One region of the Brevibacillus sp. MS2.2 genome, then DNA from elsewhere that is predicted to be linked to it. Evidence: riboswitches for the same ligand, from Rfam matches in the RefSeq annotation. Region 1 holds a riboswitch; each other region holds the start of a gene.
The links. A riboswitch is a leader RNA that binds a small molecule or an ion and turns the genes downstream of it on or off. The one in region 1 is predicted to bind S-adenosylmethionine.
Positions count from the first base shown of each region.

Region 2: another riboswitch for S-adenosylmethionine. It lies ahead of HP568_RS26040 (sugar ABC transporter substrate-binding protein); the one in region 1 lies ahead of metK (methionine adenosyltransferase).
Region 3: another riboswitch for S-adenosylmethionine. It lies ahead of HP568_RS23630 (pyridoxal phosphate-dependent aminotransferase); the one in region 1 lies ahead of metK (methionine adenosyltransferase).

Region 1 is NZ_JABSUZ010000025.1:79,550-84,483, reverse strand. It holds gene HP568_RS20735 (S8 family peptidase) at 1-1,746, shown strand, start outside; SAM riboswitch class I at 1,808-1,909, shown strand; gene metK (methionine adenosyltransferase) at 2,042-3,247, shown strand; gene HP568_RS20725 (polysaccharide deacetylase family protein) at 3,399-4,415, shown strand; gene HP568_RS20720 (sensor histidine kinase) at 4,412-4,934, shown strand, end outside.
Region 2 is NZ_JABSUZ010000043.1:33,931-38,864, forward strand. It holds gene HP568_RS26035 (ATP-binding protein) at 318-1,571, opposite strand; SAM riboswitch class I at 1,774-1,893, shown strand; gene HP568_RS26040 (sugar ABC transporter substrate-binding protein) at 1,990-3,009, shown strand; gene HP568_RS26045 (sugar ABC transporter ATP-binding protein) at 3,103-4,593, shown strand; gene HP568_RS26050 (ABC transporter permease) at 4,595-4,934, shown strand, end outside.
Region 3 is NZ_JABSUZ010000033.1:51,911-56,844, forward strand. It holds gene HP568_RS23615 (methylated-DNA--[protein]-cysteine S-methyltransferase) at 1-33, opposite strand, end outside; gene moaC (cyclic pyranopterin monophosphate synthase MoaC) at 206-688, shown strand; gene HP568_RS23625 (MFS transporter) at 692-1,948, shown strand; SAM riboswitch class I at 2,009-2,124, shown strand; gene HP568_RS23630 (pyridoxal phosphate-dependent aminotransferase) at 2,209-3,390, shown strand; gene HP568_RS23635 (hypothetical protein) at 3,544-4,014, shown strand; gene HP568_RS23640 (aminotransferase-like domain-containing protein) at 4,210-4,934, shown strand, end outside.

The DNA.
Region 1 (4,934 bases):
GATGTGAGGCAATTGCTTTATCAAACGGCTACTGACTTGGGGGAGAAAGGATGGGATCGGAAGACTGGATACGGCTTGTTAGATGTCAACAAAGCAGTAAAAACGGCACTTTCTTACGACTTTTTAGAGCCGAATGATTCTTCTTCCAAAGCGAAGGCGTTTCCGATTGAGTCACAAATACGCGGCAATTTGGGTCCAAAAGATACCGTAGATTGGCTGAAGATGGACATTCCTTACGATGGAAAGGTCAGCTTTACGGCTACAGTGACATCGGGTATTTCTTCAGCGATGGCTGCTACCTTTTACCCTGAGAATCGTCAACCGATTACACAGTACTTCGGGAATGGCGATACGATAACAGTCCCGGCCAAGGCAGGAAGAATGAACATCCGCTTAATGCGCAGTGGAGGCGTCAACAACGCTTTTACATACGTGTTGACGAGTAAATTTTCGATCAACCCTGACCGAAATGAACCGAACGATACACAAGAAACGGCAAGACCGCTCGTAGGGAACCAAATTAGTGTGACAGGCAATTTTCATGATGAAGGCGATCAGGATTGGTTCTCCTACTACGTTCGTGAGTACGGGCATTTAGATGTTTCTGTTAGCCCTGACAACAAACGAGTGGATCTGTTGCTGGGTCTTGGTAAACAAGCGCCCGGTCAAAAATCAGTAGTCTGGGATCCTCTGTACGATAATGGGACAAAGGACAATCCGACAGAGCGGGTCAGTAAAGAGGTGTCCCCGGGTAAATATTACATCCGTGTGAGCGAGTATTCGCGGAATGCAGTCAATGGCGAATACCAGCTGGATTTGGGGTACACGCCAGTTAAAAAGGATTTCAATGAGCCGAATGATACCTATCAAAAGGCGTCTCCGTTAAGCGGTGGGACAGTGATGTCAGGAACAATTCCGACAGCAACTGATTCCGACTGGTTCCAATTTACTGTGAATAGCGAATCATATGTGACATTCCGGGCGCCGTATATTCCTGTGGAGAGTGGCTTTCGTTTCGCACTTTACAGCGATCGAAACATGAACTATGCGCTTGCTTCGACGAATGAGGTAGCCGAGCTTTCCAATAGTGGGAATGACATTATCGGGTTGCGCTTGCAGCCAGGAAAATACTATGTACGCCTCAATAGCGGTACTGCATTCAAATATGAATCGTACCGACTCACGGTGACGCAGCAGAAATTGATAGCGGGCTATCGCGATATTTCCGACCACTGGGCACGCTCAGAGATCGTCAGACTTAGCTCTCGCGATATTGTAAATGGATTTAATGATGCGTCGTTCAAGCCGAATCAGGCAGTGACCCGTGCAGAGTTTGCGACGATGCTGCTTAAGTCGATGCGTGCGACCGGTTCCAAGGTAGCGACTACCTACACAGGAAAAACGACCTTCCGAGATATGCCAAAGCGGCACTGGGCGTATCACAACTTAGGTGTAGCCTACCAGTTAGGAATTTTGAAAGGGTACCCGAAGAGTGAAATGAAGCCGGATCAGCCGATATCGCGTGCAGAGATGGCAGTAATGATCGCGCGGGCACGTGATGTTTTGATGTATAACCGCGGTACCTCGAAATATCAGGATGTGCCAGCGAGTCATTGGGCTTCTCCTGCCATTGAAGCTTTGACATCTAGAAACTGGCTCAGTGGGTACGGATCTTCCTTTAAACCGAACGGAAGGGCAACGCGCGCCGAGGTAGTGGTGGTACTTTCCAAAGCCTATCAATTATAAGTAAAATTATTCCTATTGACATCTCTGAAAAAAACAATTATTCTATTATCCGTAATGGATACTCTTATCCAGAGCAGGCGGAGGGACTGGCCCTATGAAGCCCGGCAACCGATCTAGAGCGGTGCTAACCAGCAGAACGGACATCTGTTCTGGCCGATAAGAGGATGAAGGAAGCAAAAAACGCTCAAACCTTTTCCTCCTAAAAATGGAAAAGGTTTTTTATTTGCGTTTACGTAGATAAAATCCTGACTCGGCTACCACACTATTTGTATGAGGTCAAAGGAGGTATTTTCTCATGGCTTTGCAAAAAGGTCGTCGTCTGTTTACATCCGAATCTGTAACTGAAGGACATCCGGATAAAATTTGTGACCAAATTTCCGACTCCATCTTGGATGCGATCCTGTCCAAAGATCCAAACGCTCGCGTAGCTTGCGAAACTTCCGTAACTACTGGTTTGGTTCTCGTAGCAGGTGAAATCACTACAAACACTTATGTGGATATCCAAAAGCTCGTTCGTGAAACCATTCGTGAAATCGGTTATGACCGTGCGAAATTCGGTTTTGACGCTGATACTTGCGGTGTTATTACTGCAATTGGCGAGCAGTCCGCTGACATTGCACTTGGTGTAGACCAAGCATTGGAAGCACGCGAAGGCCAAATGACTGACGCTGAGATTGAAGCAATTGGTGCTGGTGACCAAGGTTTGATGTTTGGTTTTGCATGCAATGAAACACCTGAACTGATGCCACTTCCGATCAGCATGTCCCACCAATTGGCTCGTCGTCTGACGGAAGTACGTAAAAACGGAACACTTGCTTACCTCCGTCCTGACGGAAAAACACAAGTAACTGTTGAGTACGATGGCGACAAACCAGTTCGTATCGATACAATCGTTATTTCTACCCAACATGCTCCTGAAACAACACTGGAGCAAATCAAGCAAGATCTGGTAGAACACGTAATCAAACCAGTTGTTCCAGCTGAACTGTTGGACGCTGAAACCAAATACTTCATCAACCCAACTGGCCGTTTCGTAATTGGCGGACCACAAGGGGATGCTGGCTTGACTGGCCGCAAAATCATCGTAGATACTTACGGCGGTTATGCTCGTCATGGCGGCGGTGCGTTCTCCGGTAAAGATCCGACAAAAGTTGACCGTTCCGGTGCTTACGCAGCTCGTTATGTAGCGAAAAACATCGTGGCTGCTGGCCTCGCAGACAAATGCGAAGTACAAGTTGCTTACGCGATTGGTGTAGCACAACCAGTTTCCATCGCAGTTGATACATTCGGTACAGGTACCATTTCCGAAGAAGCTCTGGTGAAATTGGTTCGCAAACACTTCGACCTGCGTCCTGCTGGTATCATCAAGCAGCTCGACCTGCGTCGTCCTATCTACAAACAAACAGCTGCATATGGCCACTTCGGACGCAATGACCTGAATGTTCCTTGGGAGCAAACAGACAAAGCAGAAGTTCTGAAGCAAGAGGCTGCTCAACTGTAATATTGCTGAATGACATAAAAAGAGCCTGGTATTGCTACTGGGCTCTTTTTCGTTTTAGGAGCAAAGTCATCCAATTATTGGGTCGATTGTTGCACAGGAATTTGTAGGACTGTGTCGAATCTCCTAGTGAGGAAGTAGAGGAGGGGTTTTTTTGCCGAACAGAAGGCTCTTCCTGATCGTGTTTCTTACTTTTTTGTTTTTTGCAGTGGCTATTGGGTTGTTAGGCGAATCTTTTCTGGAAAAAAAGAATAAACAAGAAGTGCAACCTTTTCCCCAAGTGGATACGTCTATAAGCATAAGTGAGACAAAAAATGCTGAGCCAAACGTCACACCAATTGAAGAAGCAGCGGTTCAAACGAAAAAGTGGTATAACAATCAGGTTGTGGTTTTGACGTACCATCATGTTACGGATCAATCGAATCAGCGGTATGTCATAGCTCCTGACCAATTTGCCCGACACATGAAATTTTTGCATGATAACGACCTGAATCCGATTTCGTTGGATGAGTTCCTGCGATTTATGGAGACGGGTACCTTACCGACTGAGAATGCTGTTTTGATTACGTTTGACGATGGGTATGAGAGTTATTACAAAGAAGCATTTCCGATCTTACGTACATACGGCTACCCTTCAGTGAACTTCGCAATTGCGGGGCGCTTAAGAGATGTAGCCGACCGAAAACGGGAGAATATGACGCCACCACTTACGCGTCAACAGGTTAACGAAATGATTCATACGGGACTGGTTATGATCGGGTCCCACACGTACAGTCTGCATGAAGAGGAAGAACGAAATGAGTGGGGCGATCTTGGCCCAGAAACAGCTCCGGTCTATCTGAAAGACTTGCAGCGTTTAGAGGACGAGAAAGAGTACAGGGACCGCCTCTATGTGGATTTCAGTATATCTCGCGTCAGCTTAAGCGAATGGATGAAGCAAGAGATCAAAGTCATCTCGTTGCCGTTTGGATTCACAAGTCCAATCGTACTGGAGACAGCACGTCAAGCTGGCTACCGCTATGTGTTTACATCCAATCGTGGATTCGTAAAACAGGGAACAGATCCGTTTGCCATTCCACGCAATGACATGGGACTGCGAGATGTAGAAGAAGAGCACCTCCAACAGTTGTTCACGAAGGCTAAAAATGAGTTTGAAGGAGAGCAATCATGAACAAAGCGATAGACATCAGCGTGCTGGACGGGGTGATCAAACGAACGATTGAAACCGTAGAAACGAGTAAAACCCAAATATTTGATATAGCAGAAAACGCCAGACAGCATGGCAACTCATTGAAGTTCGATTTACATGAACTTCGACAAGAGATTTCCAAAGTGATTCAAAAAGTCGATGCGCTTGAACTCGCGTATCGCAAATCGCGCAACAAGCTCGTGTTGGTCAGTCGTAATTTTCATATGTACACGGAGGAAGATATCCGGGTTGCGTATGAAGAGGCGAGCCGTATTCAGGTAGAGCTGTCCATTTACCGCGAGCGGGAAAACAATTTGAAGCGCAGAAGAAATGATTTGGAGCGTCAACTGCGTACTTTGGAAGAAACCATCGTCCGTGCAGAAAAGCTGGTTTCTCAAATGGGCGTCGTGCTTGGTTACTTGACGGGTGACTTAAGCAAGATAGGCGAGGCGCTGGAATCGGCTAAGCAGCATCAGTTGATGGGCCTAAAGGTAATCCAGG
Region 2 (4,934 bases), on a different contig from region 1:
CAATCCTCGTAGGGCTAGTTACGATTTTGTTTTCCTACATAAATGGGTTTTTAAACATATTGGGATTTCAACCACCTTATCGAAAAGATACGGATAAAGAAGGCAAGATTAGCTTTTCGAAATTGCTCATGGTGGTAACAGCTTTTGTGGCTATTGATCTGATATGGGCGTGGGTTTTTTAATCATCAAACGGCATAAAAAAACTCGATCTTCCCAGACGTCCGGGAAAGAGAGACACCAGGGGGAGACTCCCCCCTGTTGCATCATTATCGATCGAATGGAAAAAGGCACAGTTCCTCTGCAAAACCTGCATGAAGTTACTGTGCCTTATACGGGAGCATAATGGTGAACTTGGTTCCTACTCGTGGTTTGCTTGATACATTGACCGTTCCGCCAATCGCATGAATGACATGATAGGAATACGTCAATCCAAGACCGGTCCCAGTTGTCTTCGTAGAAAAGTAAATCGTTCCGAGGCGGCTGATCTGTCCTGCATCCATACCGATACCGTTATCCTTGATGACCAAAACGGCTTTGTTTCGCTCGATGAGCAAGTCCAGGGAGACTTTTCCGTCCGAAATATCCGAGCACGCCTCGATGGCATTTTTGATGAAATTCACCAACACTTGCTTGAACTCGTCTGGATTGGCCTTGATCGTTACAGGTCTCTCAAAGTCTTGCAGCGTAAGCTCCACGTTATGCATATTGGCAAAGGGGAGCATCACTTCGCGGATGGCATGGAGATGTTCGCTCACATTAATGATCTCATGCCGTTCCTTGAGTGGCTTGGAAATCGCAAGGTACTCGGTCAAAATGGCTTCTGTCCGTTGGATTTCGTCGAGACTGATGCGAATGTATTGATCGACTTTTACCAAATTTTCCGGACGTTCCTGTATTAGTTTCAAGAAGCCTTTGACAGCTGTCAGCGGATTGCGAACCTCGTGTGCAAGCGATGCAGCAACATGGCTCATCGTCTGGATTTTTTCATTTTGCGCGTGGCGAATAAACAGCTCCTTATCCGAAACGCATTTGCTGAAAAGCGACATTAATAACCAGAGGCCGAAAAAGTTTTGAATAGGAATCACTATGGTGTAGTAAACGAGGTGTTGAGTTACATACGTGGGAAAAAAGTAATAAGTAGTCCCTAAAGCAACCGTTGAAAAAATCGCACTCGTCATAAAAAGATACAGTGTTTTCCGATAACTGGCTTTATAGTGTCGATACAAAAAGAGTGACAAGACAAAATTGACTGTAAGGATCAGCATGGCAACCCATGTTCCTTCGCCACCTAGGTAGTACCGATAAACCAAGGCTTCAATCAGAAGGAGCAAGGCAATCTCGATTCCGCCATAAACCAGTCCGAAAAGAATGATGATGTGTCGGATATCAAAAAACATGCCATTCGTGACGCTCGGGGCGAAGGTCATCGCGAGAAACATGCAGGCTGAGCTGGTGATGACAATAAAGGAACGGCTGTAGTTCCTCATTTTGTCACGGTAATAGATGTTGAAAAACACAAACGGGATAATGGCGAAAAACCATTGAAGAATGACTTCTTTTAATAGACTCATGTAGCATCCCCATCGCAAATATTTGCTAGGCTTGTATCAATCTACGATAATTCGACAAGACACAACAAAATCCCTCTTGATGTTACATAAGAAACTGGAATATTTATCAAGAAAATTCTTTCGGTAAACCCAGTTGACAGATAGGTAATTGCCAGATTATATTCTGTATATACTTATACAAACGTTTTGAAAATAGAAACTACTCTTATCAAGAGAAGGCTGAGGGAATGGCCCTATGAAGCCCGGCAACCTAGCACGAGAGAATGCGTTCTTTCGAGCCAAGGTGCTAACTCCAACAGGTAGAATACCTGACAGATAAGAGGCGAGAATCTTGTCGATTTTTGTCCTCTTTCTCTGTGAAAGAGGATTTTTTGCTTTTGTCATCTGTTGTCAAAAAGAAAAAGGGGGAACATTTGTGATGAAAAAGAAACTGGGATTACTGACTTCACTTGTTGTGGCTGCGTCTGTACTCGTGACGGCATGCGGCGGAGGAACAAGCACCGGAACCGGCAGCACGAACCAGCAGGGCGGAGAGAACGCAAAGAGAATCGCATTGATCATGCGCCAAAACGTAGGGACGTTCTCCGCTCAATACATTAATGGCGTGAAGACAGAGGTGGAGAAAAATGGCGGCGAGTTGACTGTATTCAACGCAGATACCGATCTGGCAAAAATGGCGTCCAACCTCGATGCGGCTGTGAATCAAAAGTTTGATGGCATTCTGATCGACCATGGTACGGCAGAAGCGTTGCAGCAGGGCACGCAAAAAGCCGTGGATAGAAAAATCCCGGTCGTTCTGTTTGATACAGACATCAACATTCCAGGCGTGCCAGTAGTGGCGCAGGATGACAACAAATTGGCAGAGCTGAGCCTGGAGAAGCTGGCGGCAGATACAAACGGCAAAGGCAGCATCGTAAAAATTTGGGTAGCTGGCTTTGCGCCGATGGAAAAACGCCAAGTCACGTATGAAGCTTTCCAGAAGAAATACCCGGACATAAAAGAGATTGCGGCATTCGGTTCTGCTACCAACAATACGGCACTCGATACACAAACGCAGATGGAAGCGATCTTGAAAAAGTATCCGAACAAAGGCGACATCACAGCAGTATGGGCGGCTTGGGATGAATTTGCCAAAGGGGCGACACGTGCCATTCAGCAAGCAGGCCGTACGGAAATCAAAGTATACTCCATCGATTTGAGCGATGAGGATCTGCAAATGATCCAGGCGGAAAACTCTCCGTGGACAGCGACGGCAGCGGTAGACCCATCCAATATCGGACGCATTCATGCGCAAACCGTGTTCCAAAAAATCAAAGGCGAGCAAGTACCAGATAACGTGAAGCTGAATCCAGTGCTGGTGAAACAGGAAGACCTGCCGAAGGATAAAAAAGTAACGATGGGCGACCTGTCCCAATATGTACAAGAGTGGGGCAAGTAAGAACCAAATTGGCTTTTCCCGTTGAGCTGTATCCGTCAACGGGATTTTTCCTTATAGAGGTTGGAATACGCAGGTAAACAGGAGGTGTGAAAAATGTCCACATTGCAGATGAAAGGGATGGCGAAGCAGTTTTCTGGGGTTCCTGCTCTGCGATCCGTCGATTTCGAGGTGCGCGCAGGAGAGGTTCACGCTCTCCTCGGTGCCAATGGCGCGGGAAAGAGTACCCTGATGAAAATCCTCACGGGAGCGTATCAGGCAGATGGCGGTACGATCACCATCGATGGACAGGTCGTGACGATCAATTCGCCGCAGGACGCCAAAGCACAGGGCATTCAATGTGTATATCAGGAAGTGGACACCGCCTTGATCCCGTATTTAAGCGTCGCTGAGAATATTTTACTCGATCAACTCGTCCAGGCGAAAACCAAGGGACTGATCAACTGGCAGAGCTTGTACAACGAATCAGAGCAGATTTTAAAAAACTTCGGCTTCTCTATTCCAGTGAGGATGCTCGTTGAAGAATGTACGCTATCAGAAAAGCAATTGATTTTGATTGCACGGGCGACCGTTCAAAAGGCGAAGTACGTCATTTTCGATGAACCGACAGCGCCGTTGAGCACGAAGGAGAGCGAGCGGCTGTTTCAAATCATTGCGCAGTTGAAAAAAGCTGGGGTCGGAATCATTTATATCTCCCACAGGTTGCCGGAAATCTTTGAAATCTGTGATCGGATCACCATTATGCGCGATGGACAGCATGTCGTGACCACAGACACGGCGAAGACCAATATGGACGAAGTGATCGCGAACATGCTGGGCAAAAGCTTTGACGAGGAGTTCCCAAAGCTTGCAGTGCCGATTGGCGAAACGATTTTTGAGGCGTCAGGTGTGGCTGGCGGCAAAGTACACGGAGTCGACTTGCAGGTTCGCGAGGGAGAGATCGTGGGTGTCGTCGGTCTGGTTGGGGCAGGAAAGACTGAGCTCGCCCGATTGCTCTTCGGTGCAGATGAGGCAAAGGCTGGAGCCGTTCGATTGCATGGAACACGTGTCCAACTGCGCTCGCCAAAGGAAGCCGTCGATGCAGGAATCGTGCTCGTCCCGGAGGAAAGGCGCAAAGAAGGAATTTTCGTAGAGGAGTCGGTACAGAACAACCTGTCTGTCGCCTCATTGAAAAAGAAGTCCTGGCTCGGTTTTATCAAAAGAGGGGCGGAAGCGGCTAGTGCAAGAGAGCTCGTGCAGCGTCTTGGTGTAAAAACAGCCGATATCAAGCAATTGGTTGGTTTTCTCAGCGGCGGAAACCAGCAAAAAGTCGCTATCGGCAAATGGCTGGACACAAACGCTCACCTCTTTATGTTTGACGAGCCGACAAAAGGGGTGGATATCGGCGCGAAAAGCGATATTTACCGCCTGATCGGAAATCTCGCCGAGCAGAAAAAGGGCGTCCTGTATTTCTCCTGTGAGTTTCAGGAAGTTATCGGGATCGCTGACCGGATTCTCGTCATGTTCGAGGGCAGGATCGTGAAGGAATTGAGTCGCGAGGAAGCAACACAAGAGCTGATTATGTACTACGCAAGCGGAGGTGAGTAACGTGGCAGATAAAAAGTTTAGCTTATTTGATTTTGTTTATAAATACGGAACGGTTGCAGTTATTGTCATTGTCATGTTGTTATTCAGTTTGACCAACCCGTATTTCTTCACGTACGACAACTTGACGGACATTCTTCGCTCCATCTCGATTGTGACATTTGTCGCGATTGGCGTTACGTTCTCGCTGATTGTTGGAGGCTTTGACTTGTCTGTAGGATCGACGGTTTCATTGACCACGGTCGTTTCTGCTTCGATGATGGTTTGGTACGAACAAGGAGTCTTCACGACTTTGGTTGTTCCCGTTGTACTCAGCTTGCTCGTCGGGCTGGTCAACGCCTTCC
Region 3 (4,934 bases), on a different contig from region 1:
CCAACGTACCGTCTGATCCTTCATCGTTTCCATTTCCATACGCCTCCTTTGAACTGTGTACGCACAGTATAACCTCCAGCACCTGCTCTTCGTACGTTTTAAGGAGTGGATGAGCAAGATAACGAAACAAGTCCTCTACATTCCCATTGCTTTTATCCAGCGGCGGGAGTAAGGTAGGAGGAGATAGAGGAGGAACGATGCGAGTATGGCTGATCAATTAACACATTTTAATGAACAAAATCGAGCGCGGATGGTGGACGTGTCTGAAAAGGACGTCACAAAACGGGTGGCTGTAGCCGAGAGCCAAATCAGCATGAAACCCGAAACCCTCGCCCGAATCCGCGAAGGTCGAATCGAAAAGGGCGATGTACTCGCCGTTGCGCAGGTAGCAGGTGTCATGGCTGCCAAAAAGACGTGGGAAATCATCCCGATGTGTCATCCGCTGCCATTGACTGGCATCGACATACAATTTGCTTTTGTAGATGAAACGACGCTTGCGATTACAGGAACCGTGAAGACGACAGGGAAAACAGGCGTCGAGATGGAGGCGTTGACCGCTGTCAGCGTAGCGGCTTTGACGGTGTATGACATGTGCAAAGCCATGGATAAAGAAATGATAATCGGTCCAACCAGTCTGCAATCCAAAACAGGCGGAAAAAGCGGCGATTTCCATCGGGGAGAGAAGTAAGGCATGAGGCAAAAGTGGGAATCCTATCCGAGCAGCATTCGTTTATTGGCGATTGCTGCCGTCATTTTTTCTACCGGAATGGCGTGTATTTGGCCGCTAGTCACGATCTATATTCACAACCATCTCGGAAAGCCGCTGACTGTAGCCGGCTTCTTGTTGCTTTTAAATCAAGGCGCATTCTTGATCGGGAGTATTGTCGGCGGGATGATGTTTGACCGCTGGGGCAAAATGCGCACCATCATTGTCGGTTCCATTGGCGTTATTCTGATATCGATCGGCTTAGGTGTTACGCAAGATTTTACGATTTATGTTGCCTTGCTTCTGCTGAATGGACTTTTTTACGGAACACTTTCTCCTGTGATGAATGCACTGGCCGTAGTGTTATGGCCGGACGGAGGACGGAAAGGAATCAATCTGATTTATGTCTCCCTCAATGTGGGGGTAGCTGCCGGTTCTGCGTTGGGCGGCTTCTTGGCAAGTGTGTCATTTGCCTGGACGTTTTTCGGTAATGCCATTTCGCAAGTGGTCGTTCTCGCCATGTTCATGCTCATTTTGCCGCGTCAGTTAAAAAGGGTGGAACAACAAAGCCAAAACTCGACGACTGGACAAAGCATGCCTGAGCAAGCAACTGGTGATGTGCTGCGACAACCACAGCAAGAGTCAAAGGTGGTATGGGGGGCTTTGCTGCTATTATGCGGGGGGCTATTAATTAGCTGGATTGTCTATGTACAGTGGACGACGGTGCTGTCGACTTACATGCAATCCCTGGGCATTACACTCCGTCAATACAGTCTGTTGTGGACGCTGAATGGCGGCTTGATCCTGTTCGGTCAGCCGTTGATTGCGTGGGTCATTCGACGCTTTGCCCGTACGCTAAAGGCACAAATGCTCTTGGGCGCTTATATTTTTGCCTTGTCGATGCTGATTTTGTCTCAATCAACGGCTTATGCAGGCTTTGTGGCAGGCATGTTCATCATGACGCTGGGAGAAATGCTCGTGTGGCCAGCGGTGCCGGCTGTTGCTGCACAGTTTACGCCAGAGGGACGAGAAGGCTTCATTCAAGGGCTGATTGCAGGGACTGGATCAGCTGGACGGATGCTCGGACCATTGCTTGGCGCATTCATTTTCCAATCGATTCATGCGCAGGGACTATTGTTCGTGATGGCAGGCTTGTCGTTGGTGTCTGTCGCATTCTTTGCCTTCCACACCTCTTTTCAAAAAAGAAGGCATCAAGTACCCGTACAGAATCAAGCATCTTGACACGGTATACGTGCTCAAGTAGTATGATATAGACGAAAAAACAGTATATTCCGTGTGTTTGACTTATTCAGAGAGGTGGAGGGACTGGCCCTATGAAGCCCGGCAGCGGATCTGTTCCATGTGATGGACAGATGCTGTGCCAATTCCAGCAGGATTTTTTTCCTGACAGATAAGGACGTGACCAAGCTGATCTCCCCCTTTTTCTGTATGGAAAAAGGGGGTTTTACTGTATTGGGCCCCAAGAAAGGAATGGAAGAAAGATGCGCATTCAACCCTCCGACATGATTGATCGACTCCCTACCCAGTTTTTTGCGACCCTGGTGGCAAAAGTAAACAAGGTCATTGCGCAAGGCCATGACGTCATTAACCTGGGGCAGGGCAATCCCGATTTGCCGACACCGCCGCACATTATTGAGGAATTACAGGCACAAGCGGCACAACCACTCCATCACAAATATCCGCCTTTTCAGGGACGCGTGGAACTGAAGCAGGCAGTGGCTCATTGGTATAAGCAAGAATTTGATGTGGACCTCGATCCGGAGGAAGAAGTAGCGATATTGTTCGGCAGCAAAACCGGACTCGTAGAGATTTGCCAAGTACTCATGAACGCAGGCGATGTTGCACTGGTTCCAGATCCAGGCTATCCGGATTATTGGTCGGGGGTTGCTGTCGTAAACGGACGGATGGTCATGATGCCGCTGAAGGCGGAAAATGACTTCTTGCCAGACTACAGCCAGCTCTCCCAAGCTGATTTGGATCGAGCGAAACTGATGTTTCTCAACTATCCGAACAATCCGACAGCAGTCAACGCACCACTCGAGTTTTATGAGGAAACGATTCGTTTTGCGCGAAAACATGAAATCGTCGTCTGCCACGACTTCGCCTACGGGGCGATCAGCTATGACGGGAAAAAGCCGGTCAGCTTCATGCAGGTTCCGGGAGCAAAAGAAGTGGGCGTAGAATTCTATACGTTGTCTAAAACGTACAACATGGCAGGCTGGCGTGTTGGTGCCATGGTAGGGAATCGCGAGCTGGTTCGTCTGATCAATCTCATTCAGGACCATTACTTCGTCAGTCTGTTCGGAGCGGTACAGATGGCGGCAGCCAAAGCGATGACGGAGTCGCAGCAGTGCGTTCGCGACCTCGTGGCTGTCTACGAAAGCCGCCGCAATGCCTTGTACTCCAATCTGCATCGGATTGGCTGGCAGGCTCCACCATCACAAGGTTCGTTTTTTGCTTGGCTTCCTGTTCCAAGCGGCTTCACATCCGTGGAGTTCTCTGACCTGCTTTTGGAAAAAGCGCATGTTGTCGTAGCGCCGGGAAATGGCTTTGGTCCGACAGGTGAGGGCTATGTGAGAGCGGCTTTGTTATCCAATGAAGATCGTCTCGCAGAAGCGGTCCAACGGATTGAGCGGTTAGGGTTATTTACGAAAACCAAATAAAAGCGAGTCAAATTGGCCACACTACCATATAAATGGAGTGTGGTTTTTTCTTCTAGAATAAAAATCATTCTCATTATTGACAGATAATGATTTTCATTATACGATGTCATTGTTGTTAATGATAATTAGTCTCAGCGAGAGCGGGAGGGTACCATGCGCTATCAGATTAACGGTTACACGGATATGTATACGGTGATCGCCAACGAGCGGAAAATCGGCGGAGCCATTGAAGCAGGCCAGATTCGCTTGCGGACTGGAGAAGTTTACGCCAATGCTGTTCTCACTCGGTTGGAAATGTCAGGTGCGCATTTTTGCTCGATCGGATTTGTAACAGAAGAAGGCAAAAGACTGATTGTCCATGTGAATGATATCAGCATGATCGCTGATGCTCGTCACGTTAACGTTTGTGAGCTGACGAACGAATGCATGAGAGTGGAGAAGTCCGCAGAGAGACTGAAGCGATTGAAGCGTCTCTGTGAACTGAATGAAGGCAGCTGTACGCCGACCTTCCAGGAAGAGGCGTTACTGTTGGCAAGCGATATTGGTATGGAAGAAGCGTCCGCGCATGTAGACCTCTCTTTCCTCCCACACACAGAGAAACCACGTGTGTTCCGAATTGCCTAGGAAGATATAGCCCATACATATGGACCCCTTTTCGTTTGATACGAAGAGGGGTTTTTTGCATGAAGTGTGTCAAGACTAACGATTGAACAACCGCTCGACATAGTCAAAACCTATCCACTCATAGCTACCAAGGATTGGACTTACGAGAGGGAGAGTGATAAAACAAGGATAAGCAAAATCAAGGGGGAACGGAACATGGAGTACTCATTTTCAAAATCTGTTGAAGCACTATCCTCCTCGGCTGTCCGGGAAATCTTGAAGCTGACCCAAGGCAATCAAGTGCTCTCGCTCGCAGGTGGACTGCCAGCAGAGGATTCTTTTCCAATCGCAGAGATGCGCGAAGCGTTCAACCGCGCATTCGAACAAGGAGCAAAAGCTCTTCAGTACGGATTGACTGATGGTTACTTGCCGCTTCGTGAGTGGATTGCATCCCGCATGAAGCAAAAGCATATGAACGTCGGTTCAGATAATATGATCATCACTACGGGCTCTCAGCAAGCAGTAGACTTGTTGTGCCGTGTATATTTAGACGAAGGCGATGTCGTTCTCGTAGAAAACCCTACTTATTTGGCAGCCGTTCAGTTGTTCCAATTTCGGGGAATCAAAGCGATTCCCGTAGACGGTGATGCCGATGGGATGGATCTGGACGATCTGGCGAAAAAAATAGCCCAGTATCGTCCGAAAATGGTGTACGTCATTCCTACCTTTGCCAATCCGACAGGAAAGGTATGGAGCCTCGAACGCCGTCTCGGATTGCTTCGTCAATGTAAGGCCCAAAACATTCTCATTCTGGAAGACGATCCATATGGAGAGATCCAATTCGATGGGGAAGCACCGTATCGCTCGATTTTCTCACTGGATGAGCATCCGACTGATTCCTGTGTGGTGTACACCAGTACCTTTTCCAAAATTGTCGCGCC